One region of the Candidatus Caldatribacterium saccharofermentans genome, then DNA from elsewhere that is predicted to be linked to it. Evidence: riboswitches for the same ligand, from Rfam matches in the RefSeq annotation. Region 1 holds a riboswitch; the other holds the start of a gene.
What was found. Region 1 has a riboswitch for FMN ahead of ACPT9Q_RS03015 (ECF transporter S component). Riboswitches for the same ligand answer to the same signal wherever they lie in the genome.

Region 1 (7,553 bases):
TCCATACCTGCGAGAATGACCGGGGAACACCTGGAGAGGGCCACGTGGAGTGGGATGAAGTTTTCCAGGCGCTTCGGGAAATCAACTACCGGGGGGCACTGGTCATCGAGTCCTTCGTCCCGGGCGTGAAGGAGATTGCCCGTGCAGCCTCCATATGGCGCCCTCTTGCGCCAAGCAGCGAATACATCGCCCAGAAGGGCCTCGAGTTCTTGAAAAAGCACTGGAATCCCTGAACCCTTTTCTTCCATGCTACAATGGAGGAAAGGGAGGTTTGCATCAGCTTCGAGGGATTTGACTGTAACTGGTTGTGCTTAACTATTCGCCCGGGTGTCTACGAAGAAGCGGGCCGACGCTGGAAACCTCGAGCGGCAGATGGAGAGACTGCGGGCATACGCACGGGAGAAGGGCTACCGTGTAGTGGCGGAGTATTCGGATGTGGCTTCGGGTTTAAACCAGAACCGCCGGGGCCTGGAACGGGTGCTAAAAAGCGCCGAACGGGGTGAGTTCAGAAAGTTCCTCATCGAATACCCCGACAGGTTGGCCAGGTTCGGGTACGCCTATTTAGAGCGCCATGTAAAGTACTGCGGTGTAGAGATAGAAGTTTCGCGGAAAGAGCCCGAGGACGCACATACGGAGCTGGTGCAAGATTTGTTAGCCATAGTGACTTCTTTTTCGGCCCGGCTGTGTGGAGCGAGGGGTGGGAGGAAAATCCGGCAGGGCTTCCGGGAGCTGATAAGGGATGCCGGAGAGGCAAAAGAAGGACAAATTGAGCTTTACAGTATGCGGGGAGTTTTTTCCAGAGGTCTTCCCCACCTCCCGGTCTCCAAGGTGGAGCCGGGGTGAGGAAGACCCTCTTGTTACGGAGATGCGGCTTTTCTGCGCCTGCATGCGGTGGGCCTTCAACCGGCTCCTGGAAGGCGCTTCCCGCGATGAAATCAAAAAACTCGGCCAGGAGCTTTTCGGTCTCAACTCGCGGTATGCGGACGACGCCAGGCTTAAGGCACAAGGTGTGCTGGACTCCCAGAGAGAGCTCCTGGGACTGGAGATTGAGGAGACGGAAAAGAAGCTGGGCCGGGCAAAGCAAAAGCTCAGCCTGGCTATGAGGAAGCTGGTGGTGGCAGAGAAAAAAGGGGCTGCTCCAGAAGTTATTGAAAAACTCCGCCTGGTGGTCAGGGGGCGGAACAACCGGGTAGCATCTTTAGAGAAGAAACTGGCCGAACTGGAAGCCCACCGGGAGAACGGGACTGTACCCAGGGTAGTGTTTGGCGGCAAGAAACTGTGGAAGAAGGTCTGCAAAGGCCGGGCCACGCGGGAGAAGTGGCGGGCCGCTCGCAAAAACCGCCTCTACTCCCGAGGGGACGAGACCAAAGGCGGCAATCCTAACATAAAGGTAACTTACCGGGAGGGGGAGTTCTCCCTGGCGGTGACCATCTCCCACCTCTCGGAGAAAGTAGGCGAGGACGCCCTGGGCCGCCCGAAGATGAGCCGCGCCCCGAGGGTGGAGGGCAGGTTGTGGCTGCCGGAGAAGCACCGGGACCTGGTGCGGGTATGGCTGGCCATGAAGCTACCCTATTCAGTAGAGCTGGTCCGCACCCTGGAGGGCCGCTATATGGTGCATCTGACGTTTGAACTGAGTGGAGTGCGGGAGCCCAACTTGGCTAAAGGTTGTTTAGCCCTGGACACGAACCCTGACAGAGTGGCCTTATGCAACATAAACGCTTCAGGCCAGCCGGAGCCGTGGCCGGAAGGTTTTAGTGTTCCATACCCCGGCAACCTGGGTAAATACGAAGGAGAGTTTCAGGTTACCACTTACCCTAACGGTTTTCTGTACATCAGGGTACCTGACTTGGCTTACGCTTCCGGCTTTCGACGGGACTACCTGATAGGTGTCTTAGCCAAAGTAGTGGGAGACATAGCCTTCTTTCTGGGCAAGCCGGTTATCCTGGAAGACCTGGAGTTTGGGAAAGATAGGCTGGACACCAACAAGAAGTTCAACCGCATGGCTTCAAACTTTCCCTTTGCGAAGATGGTGGAGGCGGTGTGCCGGAGGGCGTCAAAGAGGGAGTATCTTTCAAGCTCGTGGCTGCCCGGCACACGTCCACTATAGGTTACTGGAAGTACATGGAGTGTTACGCCGTTCCGGTGCACTGCTCGGCGGCACTTGTTGTAGGCCGCCGGGCGATGGGCTTTAAGGAACGGGTAACGAAAGAAATGAAGCAACTGGTAGCCCGTATCAAGCAAAACCTGACCCAAAAGGTCAATCCTGATACACCGAGGGAAGGAGAAGGGATGACCCGCAGGGTCAGGGCCTGCTTGAGACGGCTGGAGGGGAGGCTCCCTGTGCACAACGGGTTTGCCCCGTGGCAGCAGGAAGCGTATTGCTCCGTCTGGCGCGACTTAAAGCTTTTGGCCCTGTCCTTGCGGTGACCCCGTTTAGCCGGTGTCGGACAAACCGGTAGGCGTCCTAACAGGACGCGGGAGGCGGGAGCAATTCCCCGCCGGAAGGTCCACACAGTCCGGCGGTCCGTGCCAGTTGTGCCCTTCCGGTGCAGTACTCCCGTCCGGGTGGGACTCCCGGGCCGAGGTCCCCTGTCGCCCTGCCCCTCGGAGGGCAAATCAAATATCCGGAAGGAGGCGAAAGCCTGGTCTGGGGGCCGGCTTGGCTGAAAATAGAAACAGTCAAGTTTTTGAACCAGGTCGAGGTACATGCGAAACTTTGAGTACTGGAATCCTACGCGCCTCTTTTTTGGACGAGGGGAAACCGACCGGGTAGGGCAGGAATGCCGCAAGTACGGAGAACGGGTGCTCCTTGCTTATGGTGGAGGGAGCATCAAAAAGACCGGTCTCTATGACCGGATAGTGCGTCGCCTGCAGGAGGCAGGGTGTTCAGTTACCGAACTCTCTGGTATCCAGCCAAATCCTCGTCTCAGCAAAGTCCGGGAAGGAGTGGAAATCTGCCGGAGGGAGAAAGTCGAGGTTGTTCTCGCTGTGGGTGGGGGAAGCGTCATCGATACTGCCAAGATTGTTGCCGCAGGAGTGTGCTATGATGGTGACCCGTGGGATTTCTTTACGGGAAAAAGTGTACCGGAACGGAAGCTCCCTCTGGGGACTGTTCTGACTCTTGCGGCCACAGGCTCTGAGATGAACCGGAATGCAGTCATCACAAATGACGAGACTCAGGAGAAACTCGTGGTGAAGAACCCTGTGCTTTTCCCTGACTTTTCCATCCTCGACCCCGAAAACACCTTCACCGTTCCGAAAGACCACACCGTCTACGGCATCGTGGACATGATGGCCCATGTGTTCGAGCAGTATTTCCATCCCGTTCCTGAGACGCCTCTCCAGGACCGCCTGGCAGAAAGCATCATGAAGACCATCATCGAGTACACCCCAAGAGTCCTCGAAAACCCGAAAGACTACGACGCCCGGGCCACCATCATGTGGTGCGGGACACTGGCCCTCAACCATCTTATTGAAGCAGGATTGACAGGTGATTGGGCAACGCACCGGATGGAGCTTGAGTTAAGCGGTGTCTACGACATCCCCCATGGGGCGGGGCTGGCCATTCTCTTCCCCCAGTGGATGGAATACGTCCTTCCGCTCATTCCGAAGAAGTTCGCCCAGTTCGCCGAGCGGGTATGGGACATCCCCCGCGGGAACCGAAGCGACGAAGACCTCGGGAAAGCCGGTATTGAGCGGACCCGACAGTGGTTCCGGGAGATCGGTGCTCCCACAAGGCTTCGGGAAGTGGGCATTGGCGAAGAACGTCTTGAGGAGATGGCCGAAAGGGTAGCAAAAAGAGGCCCCATTGGCTCGGTGAAAGTTCTCACGAAAGAAGACATCCTGACGATTTACCGCCGATCCCTCTGATCACACCTGACCCCGCTCGGGGTCAGGTGCTTTTGATATATCCTCGCTTTGCGCACTCTTCCACAAAGCGCTGGTATTTCTCTCCGTAGAGGACCGAGAGTGCAGGATCGGGCTCTTCCTGCGCCACCACGTGGACCATGTTCTGTGCTGCCTGAGATATCCCTCCAAAAAGCGGGCAGGCTGCCATGATACAGGCTCCTAAAGCAGCGTCGGGGAACCTGGGGAGGTAAAGAGGAAGCCCCAGGATGTTCGCCCGTATCTTCCGCCATATGGGGCTTTTTGCCCCGCTTCCGGAGACGAACACTCGCTGGATTCGGGTGGCTCCAAGACGCTCGAGGAGCTCGAACCCGTAGCGTTCCACGTACCCCACGCCCTCAAGACAAGCAGCGTAGAATTCGAGGTCATCTTTCCGTTCCCCCAGGGAGAAAAACTCTGCCTCCGGGTGGGCGAAGGGGAAGCGTTCTCCTTTACGGACCATGGGGTACACGATAAGGCCTGTGGGAAGGGAGAGAAGGGCAACCCTTTCGTCCCATTCGGCAAGGTTCGCTTCAGGGAAGAAGTGGGTGAGGCACTCTCCTCCGGTGTTGGAGGCTCCTCCGGGGAGCCAGAAACCCTCAGGATGGAGGTGGCAGTACACGCGTCCCAGAGGATCCTTCACATGGTGCTCGGAGATGCTTCGCACCACAAGGGTGGTGCCAAGCGTTGAGGAAACATCCCCCGGTCTTGTGGCTCCCGAGGCGTAGAATGCTGCTGTTCCATCCGTTGCTCCGGAAACGACAAACGTCTGGGGAGAGAGGCCCCATGTTCTGGCAAGGGAGAGAGAAAGCGTACCAATGACCTCCCCGCTTTTCACCACTTTGGGGAGTTTTTGGAGAGGAATACCGAGCTTCTCCTCAATGAAGGAAGGCCACCGTTTCTCCATGAGGTCGTAGCCCATTTTCAGGGTGTTCGAGATGTCCGATATCCCGAAAACTCCGGTGAGGTGCCCCACAAGGTAATCCGTGGGGTGGAGGAAATACGCGGCTTTCTCGAAAATTTCGGGGAGGTTCCGTTTGAGCCAGAGGACCTTGCAGAGGGCGAAGGAGGGGTCGAAGCGATACCCCAGACGTTCGGTGAAGTCCTGTGCCGCTTCGTTCACGATGTGAGCCTCTTCCTGGGCTCGGGAATCGTTGTACATGAGGGCGTGCATGAGCGGCTGACCCTGGGCATCGACGGGAACGACGGTCCCCGAAGTCGAGTCACAGGAGATGGCCCTGAGGGATGTGAGGGGATAGCCAAGGGCACTGAAGGCGGCAAGGGTTTTTGCGACGCATCGCTCTGTTTTCTCCCACCACTCTCTGGGGTCCTGTTCGAAACGTCGTCCTTCCTGGAGGGAAAACCGGATATCTTCTTTTTCTTCCACGATGACCTCTCCCCGGAGGTTCGCCACCATGGCCCGGACTCCCTGGGTACCGAGGTCGATACCAAGGACAAAGGTGTCCTTCACCCTGTTCACTCCTTTTGATTTTTGTCTTCTGTCATTGTACTACTCCTTTGCCTTGCGTGGTATAATACTCTTCCACCTCTGGGGTGGAGTCTTCCAGAAAGGGGAGTACCGTTGAAAGACCTTCTCCTTGTTGGTCTTGGCGGAGCGCTGGGGGCTGTGCTCCGTTTCAGCGTGGGATGGTGGGTGCAGAAGAACATCCTGACCTTTCCCCTTGGGACTTTCCTCATCAATGTCCTGGGAAGTTTCTTTCTGGGCTTCATTATGTATGCCGTCGAGTACGGTGGTTTCGTCGATCGCGAACTCCGTGTTTTCCTCACCATCGGGGTTCTCGGAGCCTTCACCACTTTTTCTTCGCTGGAGTACGAATCCCTGCGGCTTTTTGAGGAAGGGGAGCTCTCGCTCTTTTTCCTCAACCTCTTTGGCAACGTCGTCCTGGGTCTTGGTGCGGTGGTGCTTGGGAAAGTTCTGGCAGGCGTGTTTTTCCATTAAGCCATGAAGCGGGAAGAAGAGGCGGTCCTTTTACGGATTTTCATCGGGGAATCGGATAGGTACAGGGGAAAGCCTCTCTACCAGTACCTCCTTGAGATGTTCCGGAAGGAGGGCCTGAGCGGGGCAACGGTTTTTCGCGGTATCGCAGGATTCGGAAAAAAGAGCGTGCTCCAGGCAACCTCAATTCTCCGCCTCTCCACGGACCTTCCAATCGTCATTGAGGTCGTGGACACCAGGGAGAAGATTGAACGTATCAAGCCCATCATCGATGAGGCAGTGAAAGAGGGACTGGTGACGGAGGAAAAGGTACGGGTTTTCCTCTATGAGGGGTAATGACCGTTCCGTTTGCCCTCGAGGCCATGGTGGACGAGCTCCTTTTGGGTTCTTTCTGAAGGGAACACCCAGTAAAGGTTGACCCTCTCGCCTGCCCGGGGTATAATTTTTGAAAACAAAAACTTCTTCAGGGCAGGGTGAGGGGAAACCCAATTCCCGACCGGCGGTGAGAGGCGAAAGCCTCAAGCCCGCGAGCCCCTCTTCGGCAAAGAGGGGTTGATCCGGTGGAAATCCGGGGCCGACGGTACAGTCCGGATGGGAGAAGAAGTTTTTCCGGTTACCCTCAAGCCCTGAAGGCGAAAGAGCTTTCAGGGTTTTTTGTTTGCCCTGGGAAGGAGAAAGGGAGGTTGCACCGTGAAGAAGTACTTCATCTACGCTGGGGCTTTTGCTGCGCTTTCGCTTGTTCTCGACCTTTTTGTTCACTTCCCCCTGATTCCTTCGGCGTCGTTTTTGCTCTACCGGCCAGGGGACATCCCCATTCTCATGGTGAGCCTGAAGTTTGGTCCGGGGGCAGGGCTTTTTGCCGCAGCCATTGTGGCAGTGCTTTTTGCCCTCCTCACCGGGCAGGGCGGTCCCTGGGGTATGCTCATGTACTTTCTGGCCTGCGGAACCTTTGTAGGAGTGGCAGGACTTCTGTACAGGCGGCATCGAACCCTCCGGGGGGCCTTTTTTGGCCTTCTGGCCGGGCTTTTCATCATGACCGGGGTCATGGCTTTTGCCAACCTCGTCGTGACCCCCATCTACCTTGGGGTACCAAGGAGCACGGTCCTTGGAATGATTCTCCCGGTTGTGGTGCCCTTCAATCTCCTCAAGGGAGCTCTGAATGCCACGGTGACCCTGCTACTTTACAAAAAGGTGAGCGCGTTCTTAGAAGGGACTGTTCCTGTCCGGGCTGCTTCCCAGAAGCTCCAGTGAGAGAAGAAGGATTTTGTACCGAAGCCCGTACCCCGAAAACCCTCCAGGGGAGGATTTCCCCACCACCCGGTGGCAGGGGATGAAAAGAGGCAGCGGGTTTTTTCCCACCGCCCTTCCCACGGCTCTTGTGGCCCGGGGGAGGGCGATTGTTTCTGCAAGGTCCCTGTAGGTGACCAGGGTCCCGTAAGGAATGGAGGCAACGGCTTCAAGGACTCTCCTGGTGAAGGGGGAGAGGTGTCCGAGATCAAAAGGGTACGGGAAACTCACGCGTTGCCCCTCAAAGTATGCCTGGACCCGGGAAGTGACCTCGGGGAAGGGCGGTGTGCCGGTAGTGAGGCTTTTCAGCGTCACTCCGTAGCGGGCAAGGTGCCTCAGGGCTTCTTCCTTTGTCCTCTGGGGTAGGACGAAATGCGTGAGGCTTTCCCGCCAGCCAAGAAGGGCAAAACCAAAACGGGTGGGA
Region 2 (7,553 bases), 780 kb from region 1:
CCGTCTTCTACGCAGGATGTTCCTTGAATTGCCTTTTCTGCCAGAACTGGCATTTTCACCGCCTTCTTGCCGAGCGGAAACCTCTTGCAAGCGTTGAAGACCTCCTCAAAGCACTACACCCCCGAGTTGCCTGTGTGTGCTTTTTTGGTGGGGATCCAGCGCCTCAAATAGCCCATGCCCTTGCATTTGCCCGAAAGGCCAAGACAATGGTTCGTGTTTGCTGGGAGACCAATGGGACAGTGCATCCTGAAATCCTCCAGAGGATGTACAAGCTTTCCTGCGAAAGCGGAGGGATTCTCAAGGTGGATTTAAAGGCCTTTGACGAGCGTATTCACTTCGCCCTCACCGGGGTGACGAATCGCAGAATCCTCGAAAACTTTGCCTGGCTTGCCGAAGAAAGCAAAAAGCACGAAAGGCCCACTGTTGTGGCGAGTACTCCCTTAGTACCCGGGTATGTCCCTGAGGAGGAAGTGGAGCAGATCGCCCTTTTTATTGCCCGCCTTAACCCTGATATCCCCTACGTCCTTTTGGGTTTTGCGCCGAATTTCTTCTTCGATAATCTCCCGACGACGTCCGTTCGCCATGCCGAGGAGGCGCTCAAGAGGTGCCAGGGGGCAGGGTTGAAGAACGTCCTTATAGGCAACCGATTCCTGCTCTCTCAGTGGTACTAAAAAACTGCGGGTCCCAACAAACCCCTTAAGTCCCAATTTTTGCTTCAGAGGCCGGAGCTCTGCGACCTCCGTAGGAGCATCAGGAAGAACCCCTCAGCTCATTAGGACCTCGAGATTCCTCGGGACCCGCAATCTACACCACAGGCTCCAGCAAACCTTCCGCTGCAAGACCCAGCAGCTTGAGGATTCCCTCTTCTGCCAGCTCCCCAACTTCCAGCCTCCTGAAACCTGTGGCAGTTGTATTATCGCCCCTTCCTCTTTCCCTGTCAAGGGGCAGAACGAAATTTTTTGGAAGTTTTATACCCTGGGTTTCCGAGAAGAGACGACTCCCAGGAAGTATTCATGCACCCGCGTATCTTCCGTAAGCTCGGGATGGAATGTGCATCCAAGGATGGCACCGTATTGCACCATTACCGGTTGCCCGTCAAAAGAGGAGAGAAAGTAGACCTCAGGACCAGCTGTTTCGATCCGGGGAGCCCGGATGAACACCCCGGGGAAGGGTCGTGATGGGTCAAAGGCGAGAGTGAGCGGGGCAACGAAGCTCTCCCTTTGCCTGCCGTAGGCGTTTCTCCGCACCCTTATCGGGAGTACTCCTAAGGAAGTAAAGTGTTTCCCTTCAATTTCTTGGGCAAGAAGGATTGTTCCTGCGCAGGTTGCGAGTGCAGGCATGCCTTGGATAAGGGCTTCCCGAAGAGGTTGCACGAGGTCCCCATTTTGGAGGAAAATTCCTATGGTTGTGCTTTCTCCTCCAGGAAAAACAATGGCGTTGACTCCTTCGAGATCTCTTGCGTACCGGATTCTTCTGGTCTTCACCCCAAGCCGCTGAAAAATCCTCTCGTGTTCCTCAACGCTTCCCTGAAAGCCGAGAATGCCGACTTCCACCATTACCACCCCCGTTCCTGGAGGAGTACTGTAAACTCCTCCTTCACAAGACCCTTCATGGCTCCCCTGATTCCCCTGCATGCTTCAAGAAGGGCTTCCTTATCGTCAAAGAAGGTGCAGGCCTGGACAATACTTCTTGCAAAGGCGGGAGGGTTTTCCGATTTGAAAATTCCCGAGCCAACAAAGATGCCATCGGCTCCAAGGAGTCGCAAAAGAGCAGCATCCTGGGGGGTAGCAATGCCACCAGCGGCGAAATTCACCACGGGGAGTCGCTTTTCTTTGCGGACTTCTTCAAGGAGAGCGGGAGAGACACCCATTTCCTTAGCGACTCTGGGGAGTTCCTCAGGGGGGAGAGAACAGACATAGTGTATCTCGCGGGTGATTCGTCTCATGTGCCGCACGGCCTCGACGACGTTCCCTGTGCCCGCTTCGCCCTTAGTGCGAATCATCGCTGCACCTTCCTGAATTCTCCGCAAGGCTTCTCCCAGGTCCCGGGCTCCGCAGACAAAAGGCACGGTGAAAGCGTGTTTGTCAATGTGGTTTTCTTCATCCGCTGGAGTGAGGACCTCGCTCTCATCGATGAAATCCACTCCCAGAGCTTCAAGAACCATGGCTTCGGCAATATGCCCGATACGAACCTTGGCCATGACCGGAATAGACACGGCTTCCATAATGGCGACAATTTTCTCGATTGAGGCCATTCGGGCGACACCACCTTCGCGGCGAATGTCAGCTGGAACACGTTCAAGAGCCATAACGGCGACCGCTCCTGCATCCTCAGCAATGCGAGCCTCTTCGGGGCTTGTTACATCCATGATGACACCTCCTTTCAGCATCTCCGCCAGCCCCTTCTTGACCACCCAGCTTCCCTTTTCCATTTTCCTCACCTTCCTTTCTGGCTTTGCAAAAAAGAAAAGCCCCAACCTTCGTTGGGGCTTTAAAGACGACGGAACCAACCTTCGCCCATTCGGACTATACCGTCGGCACCGGATTCTCACCGGTTCAACCGCTGAGGCTGATGGGCTCGTCCCCTCGAAAAGAGGGGCATCACCACCGGTTGGGAATTGGAGGGAAACGCCCTCCTCACCCTGCCCCGAAGGTTGGAAAAGGTAGCGCTATTCACTTTTTAGGGAAGTATATCACAGAGCTCTTGACAGCAGAAGCTGCGACGTATAACCTATATGTGCATTTTGCATATAAGTGATATTTTAAGGAGTGAGAGTCCGTGTGCTTTTCGTCGCACTGCGAGTGTCCGGGATTCAGGATTGAACGGTTTCTGCAACCGTGTCTCCTTCTGTGTCTTGCTATTCGGTCCTCCCACGGGTATGAACTCATGGAGCGGCTGAAACACTTTCTTCTTGAGGATGAATCCCCAGACCCTGGACTCGTGTATCGAACCCTTCGAAAAATGGAAGAGGATGGATGGGTTTCCTCGGAGTGGGTTACGGAAACTTCAGGGCCGGCAAAGAGAATCTATACCCTCACCGGTGAAGGCAAGACGGTACTCCGGCTTTGGGTGGAGCACGTGCGGAGGCAAGTACTAAGGCTTCAGAGATTTCTTGAAGAGTACGAGAAGTTCCAGAGGGAGAGCGAACACCATGGGTGATATCACTACGTTTGTTCTCTACGGTCTTGCCCTTTCCTGGCTTGCCTTTTCTTTTGCCAGAGATCGAAAAAAGGCGGAACAAGCACTCAGAAAAGCCTGGAAAAGCTTTGCGAACATTCTCCCTGCATTCCTTGTGGTCCTCCTCATTCTTGCCCTGGTTGTGGTCCTCCTTCCTGAGGCAACCATTGCCGCTTTTCTGGGGGAAAGAAGTGGTTTTTTGGGGTATCTCCTTGCCTCTGTCGTTGGGGCGGTTACCCTTGTTCCTGGTTTTGTCGCTTTTCCCATGGCAAAGGTGCTCCTTGACCATGGCGCGGGGATTGCCCAGATGGCCGTATTCATCTCTACCCTCATGATGGTCGGTGTTGTGACCCTCCCCCTTGAGATCCGATACTTTGGGGTAAAAGCCGCAGTATGGCGAAATCTCCTGGCCTACTGTTACGCCTTTTTCGTAGGGTACGGAGTCTGGATCTTTGTAAAGGTGATGAGGTGAGCCATGGTCAAGGATATTCTTCGAACCTACCGAGGATTTTTCGTCCTTCTGGGGCTGTGCTTCGTTATGTTTTTCTTTTCTCCCCTTCTGGGAAGGAAGGTCTTTGCAGTAGCCCTGCAGAATATCCTTTTCATGCTCAGTGTTATCCCGCCTGTGTTTATCCTTGTTGGGCTCTTTGATGTGTGGATCCCCAGGGAAAAGGTGGTGAAACGGCTGGGAGAGGCTTCAGGGATGGTTGGTATCGGTATAGCTCTGGCCCTGGGGGCCCTTGCTGCCGGTCCTCTTTACGCTGCATTCCCCGTGGCTGAAGTTCTCCTTCGAAAGGGTGTAAGCTTACGGAATGTGTGGATTTTCCTCGGAGCGTGGTCAACGATGAAAATCCCAATGCTCCTTTTTGAGATACAGAATCTCGGGCTGGTCTTTGCCGCGTCGAGGTACTTCATGTCTTTTCTTGGAGTCCTCGCCATTGCCTTTCTCCTTGACCGTTTTCTGAGCCTTGAGGAGAAAAATCGTATATATCTCCCTTTTGAGACGCCTTAAGGTCTGGTACAATGGAACAACGCAGGAAAAGAGAGGAGGGATGGCAATGCCCTCGGTGGAGGTTCGCCCCGGTATCTACTGGATTGGCGTCAACGACCACACCACAGACCTCTTTGAAGGTCTCTGGCCCATAACGCAAGAAGGGGTTTCCTATAATTCGTACCTCATTGTTGACCAAAAAAACGCCATTGTTGATCTCGCCAAATCCCTGAAAGTTGATGAGTACCTTGCCCAGATTAGCGAGCGCATTCCCCTTGAAAGCCTCAACTACATCATCCTCAACCACATGGAGCCAGACCACACGGGAGTTTTGAGGATTCTCAGGAAACTCGCTCCTCAAGCGGTTATTCTCTGTTCACCTCAGGCGAAGGATATGGTTTCGGCCTTTTACAGCATTTCCGAAGGTGTTCAGGTCGTCCGCGATGGGGAACGGATCGACTTGGGGGAAAAGAAACTGGTCTTCTACCATATCCCCATGGTCCACTGGCCGGAGACCATGGTGACGTATGAGGAGAAAACGCAAACGCTCTTTTCCTGTGACGCCTTCGGGGGTTATGGAGCCCTTCAAGGAGCAATTTTCGAGGACGAGTGCCCGCAATTTGATTTTTACATCAGGGAATCGCTCCGGTACTTTGCGAACATTGTGGCCAAGTACAGCACTATGGTTCTGAAAGCTATCGAGAAACTCTCGTCGCTTTCGATTTCCATCGTGGCTCCCTCGCACGGTCTCATCTGGAGGAAGAACCCGGGGCATATCATTGAGCTTTACCGGAAATGGTCTCAGTACGCGGAAAGTGGGGGAGAAATAGGAGTTACGCTCCTTTATGGCTCGATGTACGGCAACACTGAGGCCATGGTGGACGCCCTGGCTCAGGGAATAGCCGAAAGCGGGGTTCAGGTCGACATGTTCGATGCCCGGCGGGTACATCCGAGCTACATTCTGGCTTCCCTCTGGGAGAAAAAGGGTGTTGTGGTTGGGGCACCGACGTATGAGGCCGGGCTTTTCCCACCGGTAGCACAGGTCCTTGACCTGGCACTTCGCAAAAACGTGAAGCACAAAAAGGCGATGTACCTTGGGAGCTTTGGGTGGTCTGGAGGAGCAAGGAGAGAGGTTGAACGCTTCGCCCGTGAGCTTAGCTGGGAGATGACGGTTGCCTTTGAGTTCCGTGGTGGAGGGACAAAAGAGGACTGGCAACGGGTCAAGCAGCTGGGGCGGGAATTCGGAGAGTCTCTCAGAGGTTAAAAAATAAAAATTCCTAAGAAGGGAGGATTCTTATGCTGAGCAAGCGTCTTGAAGAGGCGGTGAACGAGCAGATTAAAAACGAGTTTTATTCTGCTTACCTTTATCTGGCGATGGCGGCGCAGTGTGAGGCCATGAACCTCAAGGGATTTGCCCACTGGCTTAAGGTACAGGCAAAGGAGGAAATCGCCCACGGCATGCGCCTTTTCGATTTTGTGAATGACCGGGGAGGGCGCGTGGTGCTCCGGGCCATCGAGCAGCCTCCTGTGGAGTATCCTTCTCTCAAGGCCATGTTTGAAGCAGTCCTGGAACACGAGAAGAAAGTCACGGGGATGATTCACAAGCTCTATGAAATGGCTCGTGAAGAAAAAGACTACCCCCTTATGACCCACCTGCAGTGGTTTGTCGATGAGCAGGTTGAGGAAGAGAAGAACGCCTCAGAGATCCTGGGATATCTCAAGATGGCAGGAGAGGGGCCAGGGCTTCTTGTGCTCGACGCCAGAATGGGGGAAAGAAAGGACTGAGGGGAAACCCCCTCAGTCCTTTCTTTTTCGGTAACAGAGTGCCTGCGCGAAGGCAACAGGTATCCCATCTTCGTTGTATGCTGTGAGACTGTAAAGACCAGTTCTTGGAGTGAGAGCAACTTCTTTTGCCTCGGCAACAAGATCTCCGGAAACCACAGGTTTCATGTAATGCACGGTGACGCTTATGGCCACTGCGTCCTCCACGTGGGAGTTGCAGGCGAGTTCGAAAGCTTCATCAAGCAGGGAAAAGAGCGCCCCTCCATGGAGGATGGAGAAGATGTTGTGCAGGTGTTCCTGTACCTTCATCCGTACCCGGGCGTAACCTTCGGCAAGCTCCTCGAGTTCCATTCCGAGAAACCGGGCATATCCCTCCTTAACGAACTTCTCCCGCAAAATAGCGATTTTCTCCATGTTCTACTCCTCCTACAGGGCCTGCCGGATTATCCCTGCTAAGGCTTCGGCGAAGGCCCGATTGCCCTCGGCATCCCAGTGGATGCCATCTCTGGGGCTTGTCCGTACCACTTCCTGGGCATCGAAGAAGAAGCACCTGAGTCGTTCTGCCTGGAGACGGTAGAGGTGTCCGAGCTTTCGGGATTTTTCCTCCCCTCCTGTGAAAATTTCCGCCTCTTGAGGTAGAGGTCCAATCGGTGGTGGGGCGACGAGAAGCACCAGGGGAGCACGACCACCTGGACCGGCGGGACTTCTCTGGGCGATTTTCACCAGCTCTCCTGCGCTTTGAGCGATATCTGCGGGGTGGAGATTGAACCGTTGCTTGAGATCGTTTGTGCCAAGGAGAATGACGACAAGATCCAGTGGTCTGTGAGTCTCGAGAAGCATTACAAGATGTCGTCGACCGTTCTTGTCCCCCTCAATGGGGTCATCGAAACCCGTGGTACGGCCGTTCAGTCCTTCCTCGATGATTTCGTAGTCTTTCCCGAGAAGGCGAGCGAGAATCCTCGTCCAGCGTTTCTCCGGAGGAAAGCGATCCTGGCTTTCCGGATCCCATCCCCAAGTGAGGGAGTCACCAAAGCAAAGGATACGCCTGGGGTACATTTTACTTCCCTCCTTTTTCCTGAAAATTACCAGGAGATTCTGGGGGTGTGCAAGGGGATTGGCAGAATATTTGGGGAAGAGGTACAATGTATTTTGGGGGGCAGACGGTGAAAGATCTTGAGGAAAAGCTTGTCCTTCTTGGTTCTGAAGCACGGTTTGACCTGTGCGGGTCGTGTTTTGGGGGAGAGTCACGCATCCGCCATCCCAGGGGTGGATGGATTTACCCTGTTGCCCTCCCCGATGGCCGAAGGGTTCCGGTCCTAAAGATACTCCTTTCCAACGAATGTATTCACAATTGTTTCTACTGTGCGAATCGGGCTGGAAGACCCTCTCTTCGAGCGACGTTCGTCCCCGAAGAGCTTGCTCGTCTTTTCATGAACCTCTACGAGAGAGGTCTTGTGCAGGGGCTTTTCCTGAGCTCAGCAGTTTTCCGGGAACCCTCCCGGGCAATGGAAGACATGATTAAGGTGGCTGAGATGCTCCGCTCCCGGTACCGTTTCCCGGGGTACATCCATTTGAAAGTTCTGCCTGAAGTCGGCTTTGACTT

Region 2: linked by a shared signal. The riboswitch ahead of pdxS (pyridoxal 5'-phosphate synthase lyase subunit PdxS) and the one ahead of ACPT9Q_RS03015 (ECF transporter S component) in region 1 are both predicted to bind FMN.

The regions. Positions count from the first base shown of each region.
Region 1 is NZ_CP187957.1:580,373-587,925, reverse strand. Features, by position in the region: gene ACPT9Q_RS03050 (sugar phosphate isomerase/epimerase family protein) at 1-233, shown strand, start outside; gene ACPT9Q_RS03045 (IS607 family transposase) at 373-843, shown strand; partial or broken gene ACPT9Q_RS03040 (IS200/IS605 family accessory protein TnpB-related protein) at 740-2,427, shown strand; gene ACPT9Q_RS03035 (iron-containing alcohol dehydrogenase) at 2,707-3,870, shown strand; gene ACPT9Q_RS03030 (FGGY-family carbohydrate kinase) at 3,893-5,356, opposite strand; gene crcB (fluoride efflux transporter CrcB) at 5,468-5,845, shown strand; gene ACPT9Q_RS03020 (DUF190 domain-containing protein) at 5,849-6,178, shown strand; FMN riboswitch at 6,298-6,449, shown strand; gene ACPT9Q_RS03015 (ECF transporter S component) at 6,533-7,093, shown strand; gene ACPT9Q_RS03010 (methylated-DNA--[protein]-cysteine S-methyltransferase) at 7,046-7,553, opposite strand, start outside.
Region 2 is NZ_CP187957.1:2,053,523-2,061,075, forward strand. Features, by position in the region: gene ACPT9Q_RS10510 (radical SAM protein) at 1-671, shown strand, start outside; gene pdxT (pyridoxal 5'-phosphate synthase glutaminase subunit PdxT) at 969-1,556, opposite strand; gene pdxS (pyridoxal 5'-phosphate synthase lyase subunit PdxS) at 1,556-2,431, opposite strand; FMN riboswitch at 2,505-2,658, opposite strand; gene ACPT9Q_RS10525 (helix-turn-helix transcriptional regulator) at 2,779-3,159, shown strand; gene ACPT9Q_RS10530 (permease) at 3,152-3,649, shown strand; gene ACPT9Q_RS10535 (permease) at 3,653-4,189, shown strand; gene ACPT9Q_RS10540 (FprA family A-type flavoprotein) at 4,236-5,432, shown strand; gene ACPT9Q_RS10545 (ferritin) at 5,465-5,953, shown strand; gene ACPT9Q_RS10550 (PaaI family thioesterase) at 5,966-6,364, opposite strand; gene ACPT9Q_RS10555 (SGNH/GDSL hydrolase family protein) at 6,377-7,006, opposite strand; gene ACPT9Q_RS10560 (radical SAM protein) at 7,114-7,553, shown strand, end outside.